DNA from 4 places in the Alteromonas sp. KS69 genome. Region 4 is predicted to be linked to each of the others. Evidence: predicted binding sites of a transcription regulator. Region 4 holds the regulator's gene; each other region holds the start of a gene.
The links. The regulator sigma-54, encoded in region 4, starts transcription at its own class of promoters, with help from an activator protein. The targets are predictions, from matches to a motif close to GTTGGCACGNNNNTNGNNT.
Positions count from the first base shown of each region.

Region 1: glnK (P-II family nitrogen regulator) is a predicted target of sigma-54. The motif match lies at 1,349-1,367, and genes of this name have one in related genera.
Region 2: C7Y69_RS16370 (DUF1328 domain-containing protein) is a predicted target of sigma-54. The motif match lies at 2,597-2,615, and genes of this name have one in related genera.
Region 3: xdp1 (exosortase-dependent surface protein XDP1) is a predicted target of sigma-54. The motif match lies at 2,031-2,049, and genes of this name have one in related genera.

Region 1 is NZ_PYHU01000017.1:139,935-144,435, reverse strand. Features, by position in the region: gene C7Y69_RS12755 (DMT family transporter) at 1-275, shown strand, start outside; gene C7Y69_RS12750 (hypothetical protein) at 315-1,202, opposite strand; gene glnK (P-II family nitrogen regulator) at 1,428-1,766, shown strand; gene C7Y69_RS12740 (ammonium transporter) at 1,799-3,046, shown strand; gene ggt (gamma-glutamyltransferase) at 3,230-4,501, shown strand, end outside.
Region 2 is NZ_PYHU01000035.1:40,063-44,563, forward strand. Features, by position in the region: gene C7Y69_RS16345 (hypothetical protein) at 1-258, shown strand, start outside; gene C7Y69_RS16350 (hypothetical protein) at 262-774, shown strand; gene C7Y69_RS16355 (hypothetical protein) at 831-1,088, shown strand; gene C7Y69_RS16360 (CC0125/CC1285 family lipoprotein) at 1,119-1,670, shown strand; gene yfbR (5'-deoxynucleotidase) at 1,748-2,401, opposite strand; gene C7Y69_RS16370 (DUF1328 domain-containing protein) at 2,657-2,833, shown strand; gene C7Y69_RS16375 (hypothetical protein) at 2,888-3,082, shown strand; gene C7Y69_RS16380 (hypothetical protein) at 3,146-3,361, opposite strand; gene C7Y69_RS16385 (DUF349 domain-containing protein) at 3,363-4,501, opposite strand, start outside.
Region 3 is NZ_PYHU01000036.1:82,234-86,734, reverse strand. Features, by position in the region: gene pssA (CDP-diacylglycerol--serine O-phosphatidyltransferase) at 1-680, opposite strand, end outside; gene xdp1 (exosortase-dependent surface protein XDP1) at 989-1,927, shown strand; gene xdp1 (exosortase-dependent surface protein XDP1) at 2,082-2,936, shown strand; gene prsT (XrtA/PEP-CTERM system TPR-repeat protein PrsT) at 3,041-4,501, shown strand, end outside.
Region 4 is NZ_PYHU01000010.1:167,277-171,777, reverse strand. Features, by position in the region: gene kdsC (3-deoxy-manno-octulosonate-8-phosphatase KdsC) at 1-387, shown strand, start outside; gene lptC (LPS export ABC transporter periplasmic protein LptC) at 384-962, shown strand; gene lptA (lipopolysaccharide transport periplasmic protein LptA) at 931-1,494, shown strand; gene lptB (LPS export ABC transporter ATP-binding protein) at 1,497-2,222, shown strand; gene C7Y69_RS09220 (RNA polymerase factor sigma-54) at 2,298-3,782, shown strand; gene hpf (ribosome hibernation promoting factor) at 3,812-4,099, shown strand; gene ptsN (PTS IIA-like nitrogen regulatory protein PtsN) at 4,108-4,501, shown strand, end outside.

The DNA.
Region 1 (4,501 bases), on a different contig from region 4:
CTTGGGCAAGTGCAATATTACTAGGACTTGGGCCTGTAGGTGGCGCGTTTTACTTGTGGGATATTGGGCTTAAATTTGGTAATCGCCAGTTGTTGGCGAGCCTAAGCTTTGCTACACCTGTTATCTCCAGTATTGCGCTATTTTTGTTTGGAATAAGTACACTGTCCACCGCCATTTCAATAGCAATTGTACTTATTATGGTAGGCGCGCTAATTAGCAATGCTGTGCCAGCGCTCATCATGAAACGTCGTCTACGCCAAGCGGCAAATGCCTAATTAATCAGAAGGACTCAAAGGGTCTTAGAGTCTAAGCGGCTAGTCTTTCACTGGCTCTTTAGCGACGCGAGCCTCAATAAAGCGGTCGTAGTCGCTGCCCTTGCTACATTCAAGGGTACCGCCGGCAAAACCACTTAAAACGGTAAGCGCTTTGTTGGTGGTGCCAGAGCAATTTACTTTTTTCACTGGTCGTTCTTCATATGACGTGTCCTCCTCACCTTTTCGAGTATCAACAATATCTGGGCTTTCTATTTTCCGCCTATGTGCTTCAGCCGCTCTTAAGCCTTCCTCAGCAATTTCTTCTTGCTCTCTTCGATTAAAAAATTGCGAGGCACTGGCCCGTGGAGACAAGTTTAAACTACCAGCTTTCTGGTTCCTCGTTGAGGCGTTGATAGTAGCTTGGGTATTGGAAATCGTAGGCGCGGGTGCTTCAGGCAAGGGTGTTTCAGTTGAGTAGTTCTCTGTAATTGTGCTTTCTGTATTTGGTGCAGTCTTGTCTTGTTTTACTTCTGTGGGTTTAGCTTCTACTGGCTTAGTCTCTACCGCTTTTATTTGCTCGGCAGTGTCAGTCACTTTTGCTTTGGGGCTTTCTGGTACGTTAGGCTCAACAACGGGAGGAGTAACTTCTACCGGCTCAGGTGCATCAGTAATGGTTTTTTCTACGCTAACGTGGGGGTAATACAAGGTTGCACTAATGGGTGCAGGCTTGTGTGCTGGTTTTACACCGCTTTCAAACGTAGTAAAGAAAATCACTATTACTAACCCAATTAGGTGTAAAAGGGTTGAGATAAGTAGGCCTTTTGCGAGTTTACCCTTCTTGCTCGCATGAAAAACCTGCGCACGTTCAGGCACATACTCAGGCTCTATAATAGGAGTGATAATTGTCATACCTAGTAACTGACCCGCAGCATTACTAATTAGTTCCATCCTAATTTCATCGCTATTTTCAGTTAATTTAACTCACCGCGCTCTAAAGTTGGGCATTGATGGCGCTATGCACCAGTCTGGTGCGATAAATGTAAACAAAATGCATCACGTATTAGTTAACCCGTTGTTTTTAATCGTTAATTATTTGTGGCACATCTCTTGGTTTACTTCCCTGTACAAGACACGAAATGTGCAAAACAACCATTAAAAAAACTGGAGCAACTCATGAAACTAGTCACAGCTATCATCAAGCCGTTCAAGCTAGATGATGTTCGTGAAGCCATTTCAGAAATCGGAATTGACGGTCTAACCGTTACCGAAGTGAAAGGTTTCGGACGTCAAAAAGGCCACACTGAACTTTACCGCGGCGCGGAATATCAAGTGGATTTCTTACCTAAAGTCAAACTGGAAATTGCCGTTCAGGACGACCAGGTAGATCGCTTGGTAGAAGCCATCGTTGGCGCAGCCAAGACTGGCAAGATTGGTGACGGTAAGGTATTTGTTTACGACCTTGAACAAGCCGTACGTATTCGAACTGGCGAGTCAGACACAGACGCGTTGTAAGCCACAACGATTAATTTGCGGAGAAAAGCATAATGGAAATTACATTTGAACTCGGGTATGCACTAGATACCTTTTACTTCTTAATCTGCGGTGCACTAGTTATGTGGATGGCGGCAGGTTTCGCCATGCTAGAAGCTGGTTTAGTACGCGCTAAAAACACGACAGAAATTCTAACTAAAAATATCGCGTTATTTGCCATTGCTAGCACCATGTATATGATTTGCGGTTACGGCATCATGTATGGTGGCGGCGAGTGGAGCCCGTTCCTTGGTGGAATTATGGGTGACGGCGCAACAGGTGTTGCTGAAGATGCGGCAACGTATGCACCTTCTGCTGATTTCTTCTTCCAAGTAGTATTCGTTGCAACGGCAATGTCTATTGTTTCTGGTGCAGTGGCTGAGCGTATGAAGCTTTGGGCTTTCTTAGCATTCGCTGTTGTGATGACTGGTTTCATCTATCCGATGGAAGGTGCTTGGACGTGGGGCGGTGAAGCTGTATTTGGCATGTACACCCTTGGTGACCTTGGTTTCTCTGACTTTGCAGGTTCTGGTATTGTTCACATGGCAGGTGCTGCTGCAGCATTAGCTGGTGTATTAGTACTAGGTGCTCGTAAAGGCAAATATACTGCTGACGGTAAAGTTAACGCTATTCCAGGTGCTAACCTTCCACTTGCTACGCTAGGTACATTCATTTTATGGATGGGTTGGTTTGGCTTTAACGGTGGTTCAGTACTTGCTACTGCTACAGTTGAAAGTGCAAACGCGGTTGCGATTGTATTTATGAACACTAACGCCGCAGCCGCTGGCGGATGTATTGCAGCGCTTATCTTAGCACGCATTATGTTTGGCAAAGCTGACCTAACTATGGCCCTTAACGGTGCACTAGCTGGTTTGGTAGCAATTACCGCTGAGCCTTCAACGCCTACGCCACTACAAGCAACCTTATTCGGTGGCCTTGGTGGTATCTTAGTAGTACTAAGCATTGTAGCGTTAGATAAACTTAAAATTGATGATCCAGTAGGTGCTATCTCTGTTCACGGTGTGGTTGGTTTACTTGGTCTTATCCTTGTTCCATTCACTAACGACGGTTCAAGCATTGTGGGTCAGTTAATTGGTGCTGCTACCATCTTTGTTTGGGTGTTTGTAGTAAGCCTAGTTGTTTGGTTAGCGATTAAAGCCGTTATTGGTGTTCGTGTAACTGAAGAAGAAGAATTCGACGGTGTTGATATGAGTGAATGTGGTCTGGAAGCTTATCCTGACTTCACCAACGGCCGTACGTAAGGAAGTCTGAACAGGCAAAATTACTTATAATAACGATAATGCCTGTATCACCAATCTTAAGCCCCGCATCTGCGGGGCTTTTTTCGTTTTTCATAAAGTTAAAAATAACGCTAAACTATTGATAATTTACTTAGTTAGCAATAATGCTACATTAGGTTTGTTCTTTTATTAGGAAAGTAAATCATGCTGTTGCGATGTTTGTTACTACTGTGTGTCAGTCAAATGGCTTATGGGTACGATAGGGTTACCGGCGCGCCGTTTGCGAGTCGTTCAGAAGTTATTGCTCAACATGGTATGGCTGCGACCAGCCAGCCTCTTGCTACCCAAGTGGCTCTCGATGTTCTTAAACGCGGCGGTAGTGCTGTAGATGCCGCCATTGCTGCAAACGCGATGTTGGGGCTTGTTGAACCTACAGGGGCAGGTGTAGGCGGCGATCTATTCGCAATAGTATGGGATGCTAAGGAAAATAAGTTAGTTGGGTTAAACGCATCGGGTCGCTCTCCTAAGCTGCTGACCAAACAAGTGTTTAACGATAGAGGTTTAGCGCTAATACCTAAATTTGGGCCACTGCCTGTGTCTGTGCCTGGGGCCGTAGATGGCTGGTTTATGCTACATGAAAAGTTTGGCAAGTTACCTATGACAGCGTTGCTCACGCCGGCCATTGAATATGCCAAAAATGGCTTTCCTGTTTCTGAACTGGTTGCTTATTATTTAGCAATGAACAACGAAAGAATAGGTCATTACGATGGGTTTGCAGAAACGTTTCTTATTAATGGGAAAGTCCCCAAAAAAGGGGATGTTTTTAAGAACCCTGGTCTCGCGGTAACCTACGAAAAAATTGCCACCGGCGGGCGAGATGCTTTTTATAAGGGTGACATTGCGCAAAATATTGACGCTTACATGAAGTCGCAAGGTGGCTACCTTTCTTATGCTGATTTAGCGTCGCATACGTCAGAATGGGTAGAGCCGGTATCAGCAAATTATCGCGGCTACGATGTATGGGAGCTTCCCCCTAATGGGCAGGGTATTGCGGCATTACAAATACTCAATATATTAGAGCGCTATGACATTGAAGGCATGGGCTTTAATTCTGCCGAGTATATTCATACCTTTGTGGAAGCGAAAAAGTTAGCATTTGAAGATCGCGCAAAGTTCTATGCTGATCCCGCATTTAACGACATTCCAGTTGAGTGGTTAATTTCCAAAGATTACGCCACTGAACGTCAGCAGCTTATTAACGGCGCTAAAGCCGCAGAACGTGTAGACGCAGGTATTTACGATGGCGATACAGTTTATTTAACGGTAGCCGATAAAGACGGTAATATGGTATCGCTAATTCAAAGTAACTATCGCGGTATGGGGTCAGGAATGACACCCCCAGGGCTTGGTTTTGTACTACAAAATCGTGGTGAAATGTTTACCTTAGAAGAAGGTCATTTCAACGAACTTAAGCCT
Region 2 (4,501 bases), on a different contig from region 4:
CACCCAGTCACGGATCAGTTAAAAGAAACACTTCATTCGTCAGTAGATAAGCTGGCTGATAGTGCGGCCGTAGCTGAGGACAATATTCGTAACACGGCAAGTCGCTCTGCGGACAATATGTCTGAAAGAAAACGTTTAGCTGAGCAAAAATGGCAGTCGTCTGGTGTACGAAAGTATGCTATCGAGAACCCATTAGCCACTGCTGGTATGGCATTCGCAGCAGGTATGTTAGTGACTTCATTATTTCGCAAGAAATAAAGCATGAAACCTTTACCAGATTTTCGTAGTGCCACATACACGCTGAGCAGCGAAAATCCGTTTCGCCTGACTTCTCCAAGAAGTCAGGCGACATTTCGCATTCCTCAGCAAAGTACAACCGGCGAGACATCCGAGTCGTCGAATAACATTCCCCCAGACATTACTTTTGAAGAGGCGCTGGCTTCTTTTAAAACGCTTTACGCACAGAAAAAATATCAGGGCTTTGCATTAATCGACCTGATTAACGCTGAACTTCAACTCATTACCAAGTCGATTTTTGTCAGCATTTTTGGCGCACTTACCGCATTTGCATTAGGTGGTTTTTGCTGGATTTTGCTCAATTCATGCATCGGGTTAGCAATGCACCATGCTGGCATGCCTGCACTACTTATTATGGTTATATTGTTACTGGTTAATAGCATATTAAGTGTCGTTGCATTTATGCATGCACAGAGTGCATTTCGTTTTATTAATCTAAAGCGGCTTACCACATTAATGCAGTCTTTAACCAAGTAGCAGCAAACTCATTACGGGATTGCCGTCAATCAGCGTAAAACTAAGGAGCACTTATCATGAATATTTTTCTGAAAAAGAACTTAGAGGATATCAGGCAGTGCCAGCATAATTATTTAGCCCAAAAACATCATGCTGAAGAATCATTTGAAGAGGCTAAGCGAGATTGTCGTCTGCTTATGGGCAAACCTGAAGTATTATTGGGTATTGTTGCTGCTGGGGCTTACAAAGGTATAAATACTGACGCTCCAAAGAGCAAAAGAAATCAAGCTATTATGACTTTTGTGCGCACCACCGCACTTTCGTTCCTAAAATAATAGTCACTACAATTAATACTAGGAATTACCATGCGCTTACCAATAAAAATGAAAATAGCGGCTTTAGCATGCAGTTTATTTGTTACCGCTTGTACTACTACACCTGTCGCCTCGCCCACACCCTACAAATCTGCGGTCACTAAGGAGGGCTATGGGTATTCTAGCGTTCAACTAACCGACAATGAATACCGAGTATTATTTAAAGCTACAGATCGCACTCCAGCAGATATTATTCAGCAATTCGCATTACGCCGAGCCGCTGAACTCGCTAACAAACATAACTATGAATGGTTGGCTGTTATCAAAACCGACGTGGATAAAAAACCCGTTATGGCCAGAGCAGTCACCCACAATACAGATAAGCCCCAACCATTTGCAACTAATCAGCAATGTACCATGTCAGGATGTACCGAGGTGGCAGAACCTGCACCGGGTCAAGGGCAAAACACGGTGACGCAGACACAGATTAACGACATTTATTTCTCTGTTCTGGTAAGAATGAGCAATACCCAAAGTAGTTTGGGAAAGAACGCTATATCTGTTACAGAAATTCTCGCTGACCAAGTAGATAAGGTTAAGTAGGCGCTTCAAAAAATTAATTTTTGATGAAATGACCGCCAAATGGCGGTCATTTTTGTTTACAACGCACATTGCTTTATTTAACTTTGCTCAGAATCTAAATGCAATGTGTTGGCTCGCTCTACCCAATCAAGATCTTTGGTTTGTTCATCCAAGGTCCCCTTGGCATCTTCTAAGAAGACTTTACAAAAGTACTCTACTGACTGAAACCTCTCTCGGTATTGTTTCAATTGCACTTCCATTTCATACATAGCGTTTGAAAACTCTGAATTGGATTTTGACAACTCATAATCACATTTTAGATACGCACATAACACGTCAGCGGCTTTAGCAAGCCGTACATGAATATCATCTTTATCTTGTTCTATTAATGGCTGGTAGCGCTTCTGTAGGGGCTCAGGCAAGGTTTGTATCAGCATTGCCTCAAACCTACGCTCGAGTTTTTTTATGGCTGCAGTGGTTTCAGGGTCGTGGTACTTTACAGGACTTGGAATATCACTCATACCAGCAATCTCGCTACCTTCATGGAAAATAGCCATGGCAGCGACTCGATCGGGATCAACCGCTTCGTTGAACACATCCGCCGCTATTGCACCTAACATGTGAGCGACCATAGAGGCTTCGTAGATGTGTGTAGACAACATCTCCTCTTGAAACTGTGCCATTAAAGGCCATCGTTTCACGTTTCTTGCCCGTTGCATCAAACCTATAAATGCGGAGTGAGTTTTCGCCATTTTGCGCCCTTTAAAATTACGATTGTTAGAAATTGATAGTAGCATTTGCAAATCGGGAATGCTGCCTTGCTTACTATGCCTCCCGCCATGTAAAAAGTGCAAATGCTCTGTAAACCTTGTTTAGCCAACGAATACATTATCGGTCAAAAGCAGTGGAATTTAATATAAAATAAATATAAATCATAGACTTAACATTAAGGCACGGAGTTCGCATTAATACCTATGTCAGTAACGGAGCAAAAAGAGGATTTAGCTATGTTAGGTTGGGCAATTACTTTTTTCATTATCGCCATTATTGCAGCAGTTTTTGGTTTTGGCGGCATCGCAGGTGCAGCAACAGGTATCGCACAATTTTTATTCTTTGTGTTTATCGCTTTACTAGTCATTTCACTAGTCGCGAATGCCTTACGCGGTCGGTCACCACGAGCATAGATTTACCACACATTTAGATATTTTTAGATACTTTTAGGAAACAGGAGAATGGACATGATCTCACAGAAATCATTATTGAAACTTTTAGCAGCTGGTACATTTGCACTTACACTTGCCGCATGCGGTGATAACAACGCAGAAGATGCAGGCGAAGAGCTAGACGAAATTGTAACAGATGCAGGCAACGCAGTAGAAGATGCTTGTGAAGATGTTAAAGAAGGCGCAGACGCCGAAGATAAAGACTGTTAATACACGCTTTATCACGAAAAAAGCTGATGGACATTGTCCATCAGCTTTTTTTTATACTTCTTTTTATACTTCTTCGCCGCCAAGCTCTCGCGCTAAATCGTCTAATTCTGATAGCGTTCTATCAAATTCATCTACCGCATACCGGTAAGATACCAACACGTGACGATCACTTCGTCCAAACTTCACGACAAGTGAATCAACATCCATGTGTTTAACCGTGTTGATAAAACGATATGCCGTCATCTCACTGGCAAAACCAAATTCAACTTGGCTTTTCATCTTAAGCAACCACCTCTGGATTGTTATCCAATACATTGACTATTCGTTCAAGTAAATGCGTTTCTTGGTCATCAACTTTCCCATGCGCAATCCAATCTTCTAACAACTGCGCTGGAGACAGGCTCTCACCCTTCTCTAGTTTCGCTGTCATCATGGCTAGCTGCACATTGGTTCGCATGCTGCTATCGCTCTCAGGGCTAGGTAAATCAGTAGCAGCTTCTAACGCCACCGTTAACCAATGACGACTTTGTTGAACAGGTGTAGGCTTAGACAGTGCGGACTTCCATCGCTTTTTAAGCATGTCAGCGTCATCATCACTGATGTTAGTAAAGTCTCCTGCTCGCAGGCTCTCACTTAACACTGAAATAGCCGATTGAGCACGCTGCTGTACTTTGCGAACCTGGCGCTGCTGAGCGCGTGTTTGCTGCTGCTTTTGAATACCGGTTATTTTCTTATCGAGTTTAGCACGCATTGCACCAGGCAACGCTTTCGCACGTGCTTCAATATCCTGTATTGAAGTAGCAATCGTCGATTCATCAGACTCCGAGTCAATGCCATTTAATAGAGTAAAAAGGGTATTAAAGGTTTCATCAAATGCTGATGACTGCGCCTTACGTTGTTCTTTTAAGCGTCCGAATAATGCATCGTTTGCTAAGCGAAACTCACGCCACAATCGGCTTTCATCACGCTTACCGGCATGGCCTATGGCTTTCCAACTGTGTTGAAGCTGCTGCGCTGTTTCAGTGGCGCTAGCAATATCTTCCTCTGCTAACAGCGCTGATGCTTGCGCAACGAGTTGCTGCTTCGCTTTTTTATTCATCGCATGCCACTGGTTCACTTTGGTTTGCAGCGGGCTGATGGTTTTGTTCCACCGTTGCTTTAACGACTCGTATTCACGCTTTTCAACCTGACCACACTCATGCCACTGCTTAACGGTTCTATCGTACAGTTTAGCCAGCACCGCTTCGTCCTGTGACAAATCGATGGCAGCAACTTGTTCAATTAATGACTGACGAGCTTTAAGCGCTTTCTCTCGTTCAGCATCCAATGCAGCGTAATGCTCGCGACAAGGCTGAAACGCAAGTTCTAAAGCGGCGTCGAAAGCATTCTGAAGCGCGTCATCGTCGCTGCCAGCGCCTA
Region 3 (4,501 bases), on a different contig from region 4:
ATTGGGCCAGCAAGCGCGTAAAGAGAAAACACAATAAAGAGTACCAAAGCAGGCTCTGTTGCTACCACCACAAATATAAGTAGCACAATAAGCAGCCCTACGAAAGGAACCTTCCCATGCCAATTCAATTCTTTGAATGAATTGTATTTGAAGTTACTCACCATTAGTAGGCCAGCGAAACCAGTGACTAACGCCACTACAATTCCGTAGTCTGTACCTACAGCATCATATTCAACGCCTACCCAGACTAAGCCAGCAACTACTGCTGCTGCTGCTGGGCTAGCCAAGCCTTGAAAGAAGCGTTTATCGGCAATACCAACTTGCGTATTAAATCGCGCTAAACGTAGGGCAGCACCTGCCACATAAACAAAGGCAGCTAACCAACCGAACTTACCGAGCTCAGTTAAGCCCCAGTTGTATGCCACTAACGCCGGCGCCATACCAAATGACACCATATCGGCCATTGAGTCATATTCAGCACCAAAATCGCTTTGCGTATTCGTCATACGCGCAACCCGGCCATCTAATCCATCAAAAACCATAGCAACAAATATAGCTACCGCTGCTGCTTCAAATCTTCCTGTCATTGAAGACACTACTGCAAAAAAGCCTGAAAATAGACCCGCAGTGGTTAATAGATTGGGAAGAAGATAAATCCCTTTTCGCTTTTGTTCAGACATAAGTCCTCATACTTCTATATGTAATGCAGCAATTATTTCATAGATATTGTTTAACGCCTAGCAAAGTAAATTCTACGTATGCGTTATCTATAAGTAATAGTGTGCGACTTGGTTTAAGTTTACATGCGCAAACTTATCTAATAACTAGGTATACGCCCACATACCTTTTTTAGCTCACCGTTCAGTTATCATACAAATCCATGTTGAAACTAGCGATACCTTTTACGCCGCCTTAAAAGTTGTACTTCTGCTCAGTAAGAAGAGGTATTCGCGCCCAAGCCCAATTAGGGTTTATAAGGAACACCGCCATGCGCAGTTTATTTAAAAAAGTAGTACTACCATCGCTACTCTTATTCTCATCAACCACAGCAATCTTCGTTGCTGGCAATGCGCAAGCTACCTATCACAACAACCACAATTATTCTTATTGCGGTAGCGGTAGTTCTAATAGTAGTAGCAACCAAAACTCATCCTGTAATTCTGCGTTGGGTGAGCATACTTATGATTTAGTAGAAGACGGGGTCTATCAAAGTACAAATGCCAACGACTCAAATATCAGCATAGATGGTGTCAGTATATCACTTGCCGCCTTTTCTGATACTCAGGGTGTTTACAACGAAACCGTAGTAGGTGCAGATTTAGAGAAAATATCTAATCAATGGGCCTATGGTGTTACCAACAACGACGAAGCAATTTACAGCGGTAACTCTGATCACGCCATAGATAACCTGAATTACAATTATCAAGGTAGTAACGCTGCGTACAGAAGCGGGACAACCAATGTTGAGAGAGACTACGACTTCGTACTTCTTTCTTTCGACCAAGCTGTAACCTTAACCGGTGCAAGTTTCTCTTGGCTATATGACAGTAACGACAGTCAAATATCTGTTGCAGCATTAGGAAACACTTCAACGCTGACTTCCGGGGTTAATACTTGGAGCGATATAGTTGCAGATGCATTGACGTCAGCATCTTTTGATATAGAGAACTGTGAAACGCTAGATCACCGCGCCGACTTTACCTTTACTGAATCTTCTCAGTATTGGCTTGTTGGCGCTTATAATACCGTTTTCGGTAACATAGGCGGGTATGTAGGTAACGATGCATTCAAACTTGCTAACATAGGTTTTTCCAAAACTGAGACACAAGCGCCCCCCGCCCCTACAGAAGTTACTGAGCCAGGTACGCTAGGACTGCTTATGGCATGTTCATTATTTGTGATGTGGCGCCGTAAGAAAAGCATTTAAAGTTATTAGACTTTAGATCACTGACAAGTGGTTGTACCTGTCAGCTTTTTTTACTACCATAAAAACAACATCATTAAATTATAAAAAAATCAACGACATAACAAATGGCACAGTAAATGCTTACTAACTATTATTATGGTAAATATTAGTGGTAATGAAACATATGAAAGGCTTAACAAGTTTTGCGTTTAGCGTAGCTGTATTATTGACCGGAAACGTTCTGGCTGATGATAGTCTCAGTGAAGCAACCTATTCTCTTTCTGAAAATGGAATTACTCAAACTTTAACTCCATCTGCCTCACATGGTTCTGTGATCAACATTGATGGAACAGATGTTTATGTCGGTATTACAGCATGGTCGGACACAGGGAACTTAAGCAGTTCTTCGTCTGAAGATACAAAATTAGACCAAGGCGACATCAAAGGCTGGAGCGAATACGGCAACGTCGGTTATGGCATCTTGAATGACGATTATTCGTGGGGTGGAGATAGTCATTCGGCTGATAATTACAATGATAAAGGTAAAGATGATTTCGATATGTTTTTACTGAGTTTTAGTGAAGACGTGACTCTTCAGGGATCATCATTTTCTTGGGTAAATGGAAATAATGGAACCAAAGAGGTGACTGTTGCGGGGTTAAGTGACATTAATTCGTTTAGCGATAGCGTAGAGTCAACATGGGCTAGTGTTTCAAGTTCTATTGTTGCGGGTACACTAGGTCACTTTGGTATAGGCAGTAGAGATAGTTCAACAAAATTGTATGAATCTAAATTTACGACGTTAACGAATTCTGCAAAATACTGGTTAGTCGGTGCATATAATACTGTTTTTGATGATAGTTCAAGCACTTATCACGGAGTAGGCTTTAAGCTTTCTTCTCTTGACCTAGCGATTCAAAAATCTACAACACCACCGCCGGCTCCAACACCAGTTAGCGAGCCAGGTGCATTAGCGCTGATGAGTATAGGTCTTGGTCTTCTTGCTTACCGCCGTAAGCGTCGCGTTTAATTGTTTTAAAACGCAGAGAAAACACGTATCTTTATAAGGTGGCTTAGGCCACCTTTTTTTATGCTATTTTTAAGCTTGTAGCTGGGTAATATTTTAAGGTAATTATGGATTTGGTTAATAATAAGAAAGGTTTTTTCAAGCAAGCCCTTGTCTCGGCTATCGCAACCTCATTTTTTGCATTCAATAGTTTCGCAACAACTTCTGAAGATTATGAAAAAGCACTCTCAGCTTTTAACGAGACGGCTTACGATGAAGCCTATATACACCTAAAAAACAGCTTACAAAAAGATCCCGAAAACCTTGCTGCAAAAATGTTGATGGGTGAAATTTTACTTATTAACGGTTATTTAAACGCAGCTGAATTGGAATTTGTAGAAGCGCTAGAAATGGGCGCCGATATAAATTTATTGGCTGAGTTACTGGGTAATACCTGGCTGTTCATGAACAAGTATCAAAGCATCGTCGATTTCACCGATGTGGACAAGTTATCTGGTGACGCTGAGCGGGAATGGTTACTGATAAGAGCTACCGCGTGCATTCGACTAGAAGATAATGAATGTGCGCTAAAAGATTACAATACGATTGTGGCCTCTTCACCTAATTTTGTGCCGGCGATAAACGGGCTAGCCTCTATTGCTTTGCAAAACGAAGAATTAGTTGAAGCCAACCAACTAATACAGAACGCTATTTCCATCGAGCCAGAAAACGCTATTTCGTGGAGATTAAAAGGACAATTAGCTTACCGCCAGGGCGATAAAGATGCCGCAACCGCTAATTTACAACAAGCGCTTACCTTTAATCGAAACGATCCTATTGCACTTCGTAATTTAGTTGATTTGTATTTGGAAGCCAAAGACTACGATACCGCAAAGTTGTTTGTTGATGAAATTATTGAAGATACACCAAACGATCCTTTAGCTATACTGTTGAATAGCTGGTTGCAAAGTAGAGACAATAAAGAGGCCATTGATAATAAAAAGCTAAAAGAGCTAAACGACTTTATGGCTCAGCTCGATCCAGAGTTAATTACCTCTCAACCTATGCTGCTTTATATCAGTGGTTTAACTAACTTTTTCAATAACAACATGGAAACGGCAGCTAAAGATTTTTCCTCTTATCTGCAAAAAGAGCCCGAAGATTTGCAAGCAGTACTGATGCTCAGTCAAGTTTATATGGCTACTCAGCAAGACAAGCAAGCACTGCTACTTCTAGAACGCTATCAAGAACCTTTAATGGAAAATCCCGACTCTGCACTTATGTTGGGTGATCTTTTCATTCGTCAAAAAAAGGCATTTAAAGCTGAACGACTGCTTCGAAATTTAGAAGAAAAGTATCCTGATGAAGGAAAACTTCAACTATTCAAAATTAAGTTGATGGCGGCTAGAGGTAAACAAGAGCAAGCCTTATCTATCCTTCAAGAGAACCTGCCAAAATACACACAAAATGCAGGTTTCCTTTTTACTTATGCGTTAATGAATTTGCAAGCAGAGCGTTTTGAACCAGCCCTTGAAGGGGCTAACTTGCTAAACAAGCTGTTCCCTGATGAAGCCGAGGTTTATAATTTA
Region 4 (4,501 bases):
GGTGTTAAAGCGCTTGTGAATTCAGGTGTGGCAGTGGCGGTCATTACGGGCAGGCGCTCTGCCATTGTGGAAAATAGAATGAAAGCGCTGAATGTCGCACACATTGTGCAGGGTGAAGAAAATAAATCTGACGCCCTTGCTGAACTGATGGCTCGCTTATCACTTAAGCCCGAACATGTGGCGGTAGTTGGTGACGATATGCCTGATACGGGCATGTATCCTCACGCTAATGTAAGAATTGCGGTAAAAGACGCCCACCCTGTGGTTGCACAGCAAGCGAATTGGATCACCACGTTGCCCAGCGGCTTCGGGGCCGTTCGCGAAATATGTGACACCTTGCTTCAAGCAAACGACAAGCTACACGGAATTCAAGGTGCTAGCGTATGAAGGTATTAGGTTTTGACCGATTAGGCTTAAGTATTTCGGTGTTATTTATATTGGCATCCGCCCTGTATATTCCTATTTGGATGGACGAAGATCCTGCTCAGCAATCTGATCAAGGGCCGGACGCATTAAAGCCTGCATATAAAGCCAAAAACCTAACGACCACCTTATATAATCAAGAAGGACAGCTAAATCACAAAGTATTTGCAGCGTCGATGGAACATTACGACCAATTGGGCTTTGTTTTATTCCAAAAGCCCAGATATACATTGTATACCGACGATGCACAGTCACCGTGGGAAGTTACCGCGACAGAAGGCACTTTGTATAATAACGAATTGATACAGCTAGAAAATAATGTCGTTATTGAAAACCAAAGTGTCGATGACTTTGTAAGAACAATACGCACAGCGTTTATAGAGATAAACCTGTACACTAAGCAAATGACATCTGATCAGCCCGTGGAAATACGTGGCTTACAATATGTGATTAACAGCAATGGGTTTAACGCTAATTTGCGTACCCAGGAATACGAGTTAATAGACCATGTACAAACCATTTATTCGCCTAGCCACTAAAGCATTAGCGACCAGCCTCGCTGTTAGCCTATTCGCTACTGTGGCTATAGCGGCTGAAAGCGACTTTAACAAACCGATTAAAGTTGACTCGAAATCGCAATTCGTTGACGGTAAAAACAAAACCTCATTGTTTAAAGATGATGTGCGGATTACTCAAGGTTCTTTGGTGATAAATGCCGATGAAGTTGAAGTGATTGCCAGCGAAGGTGATGGACGAGAGATATTCGTGGCTCGCGGCAAACCAGCCAGCTATTCGCAAAAACTTGAAGACGGTGCTCCTGTCACAGCGAAGGCCAATGAAATTCGCTATGAAGTAGTAAATCGAACTATTTCTTTACAAGGAAATGCTGAGCTACAGCAAGACACCAGTAAAGTACAAGGCGACAAGATTACCTTCGACATGGTCACTGAACAATTACTTGCAACAGGCGGCGAAGACGGCGAAGGTGGCAGAGTCACTACCGTATTTACCCCTGAGGCAATACGTAAAGCGTCATCGAATAACGAAGACGATAAGGCGGACGACAATTAATCATGGCAACGTTGAGCGCACAGAGCCTTGCAAAGGCGTATAAAGCACGTCAAGTGGTTCGCGATGTAAGCTTATCAGTATCGACGGGGCAAATCGTTGGATTACTCGGCCCGAATGGTGCCGGTAAAACGACTACCTTCTACATGATTGTTGGCTTAGTTCCTCTAGATAAGGGCAAAATCAGTATTGATGACAGCGAATTAACCCACGAGCCCATGCACGAACGTGCTCGCCGCGGTATTGGGTATTTGCCGCAAGAAGCCTCTATTTTTAGAAAATTGACGGTGTTTGAGAACATCATGGCTATCTTGCAAACCCGTAAAGGGTTAAGTTCATCAGAACAAGAACAAGAAGCCGATGCGCTACTTGATGAATTTAATATCAACCATATACGTAATAGTACGGGTATGAGTTTATCCGGTGGTGAACGCCGCCGAGTAGAAATCGCACGAGCATTAGCAGCCGATCCGCAATTTATTTTGCTTGATGAGCCATTTGCTGGTGTTGATCCTATATCGGTTAATGATATAAAGAAGATCATTCAACATCTTCGTGACAGAGGAATTGGAATCCTCATCACCGATCACAACGTAAGAGAAACACTGGATGTGTGTGAGAAAGCGTATATTGTGAGCCAAGGCGAACTCATCGCGCAAGGGACGGCAGAACAAGTTTTAAGTAATCAGAAAGTAAGGGATGTATACCTAGGAGAACAATTCAGGCTATAGTTACTGTAACCGAATTGTCATTTTCAGTTTTAAGCACGGGTATATTCACAACAAGAGTTTAAAAATAAGACGTAGATGAAACCATCTTTACAGCTAAAGTTCAGTCAACAACTTACCATGACACCGCAGTTGCAGCAGGCAATCAAGCTGCTGCAGTTGTCTACGCTCGACCTGCAACAAGAGATTCAGGAAGCACTTGACTCAAACCCTCTTTTAGAAGTTGAAGAAGGCGGTGATGACCACCCTGTTGAGAAAAACAACATGGACGGCGACGACCCTTCTGTAGAAGCTGCTCCTACTGCTTCTAGCGATTCATTAGAAGCTGGTGACGCGCTTGAAAAGAACGATCTTCCCGACGAGTTGCCAATCGACAGCACATGGGATGAGTATTACTCGGCCTCTTCTGCCCCCGCTCCTGGCCCATCGAATAATGATGACGACCAATTGTTTCAGGGTGAAACCACCGACAATATTCAAGACCATTTGCTTTGGCAGATGCGCTTAACCCCGTTTTCAGATACAGACCGCGCCATTGCTACCGCCATTATCGACTCAATTGATGAATCTGGTTACCTTAACGTACCCATTGAACAGATTTTAGAATCGGTAAACTCTGACGATGTTGAAGAGTTGGTAGAAATGGACGAAGTTGAATGTGTACTAAAACGTATTCAAATGTTCGACCCTATTGGTTCAGGTTCACGTACACCGCAAGAATGTTTGCTCGTGCAGCTTCGCCAGTTCTCAGACGATACGCCATGGCTTACCGAAGCCAGACAGCTTATTAATGAGTACTCAGACCTGCTGAGCAGCAAAGATTACCGTACGTTAATGCGCAAGAGTCGTTTGAAAGAAGATCAACTTCGTGAAGCCATGCGCTTATTGCAAACGTTGAATCCTCGTCCTGGCAGTGCATTAATTACTAAAGAACCCGAATACGTTATTCCTGATGTTTCGGTAAACAAAAAGAATGGCCGTTGGGTAGTAGAACTTAATCCCGACAGCTTGCCAAAATTAAGCGTAAATCAACAATACGCTGCCATGAGCCGACGCTCTAAAAACAGCAGCGATTCGCAATTTATTCGCTCGCATATGCAAGAAGCCAAGTGGTTTATAAAAAGCCTTGAGTCAAGAAACGACACCTTGATGAAAGTAGCAAACTGTATTGTGCAGCAACAAATGGGCTTTTTCGAGCACGGCCCAGAAATGATGAAACCAATGGTGCTAAATGATGTCGCAGAAATGGTAGATATGCATGAATCCACCATTTCACGAGTCACCACGCAAAAGTATATGCATACCCCTCGTGGCATTTTCGAGTTGAAATATTTCTTCTCTAGCCATGTAGCAACGGAATCTGGTGGTGAGTGTTCATCTACCGCTATTCGCGCACTAATTAAAAAGCTTGTGGCAGCGGAAACGCCCAGCAAGCCATTAAGCGATAGCAAGATTGCTCAATTGTTGGCCGAACAAGGCATTAAAGTAGCCCGGCGAACAATAGCAAAATACCGGGAATCGTTATCGATTCCGCCGTCAAACCAACGCAAAAGCCTTATTTAAAGGCCTTGATAATTTAAGGAAGACGAAATATGCAAATCAACCTTACCGGTCATCATGTCGAAATTACTGATTCTTTGCGTAGCTATGTCGATACTAAGTTCAGCAAACTAGAGCGTCACTTTGATCACATATCTAATGTGCATGTCATCCTGAACGTCGAAAAACTCAATCAAAAAGCCGAAGCCACCATGCACCTTAGCGGCGCAGAAGTGTTTGCTTCATCTCATAATACAGACATGTATGCGGCGATAGACAGCATGATCGACAAACTCGACAGGCAAGTTATCAAGCATAAGGAAAAGCTGAAAAAGCACTAAATATTAGTATGGAAATTCAAGCCATAGTAAGTTTGGACCGCACCGAGTGTGCGGTTCAATGTAACAGTAAAAAACGTATTCTAGAGATTATTAGCGACATTGCTGCTAAAAATAATCCCGACATCGATCAGGCTAGTGTATTAAATAGTCTACTAACCCGTGAACGAATGGGGAGTACGGGTATTGGCAATGGTATTGCTCTGCCCCACGGTCGATTACCGGGCTTAGAACACGTTATCGCCATTATTGTAACCAGCAACCCTGCCATCGATTTTGATGCGCTTGACGATCAGCCCGTAGATATATTCTTTGCCCTATTAGTGCCAGAAGAGAAAACAGAAGGTCACTTACAAACACTCGCTACCGTGGCGGGTAAGCTAAGTGATAAAGAAACGGTGAAAG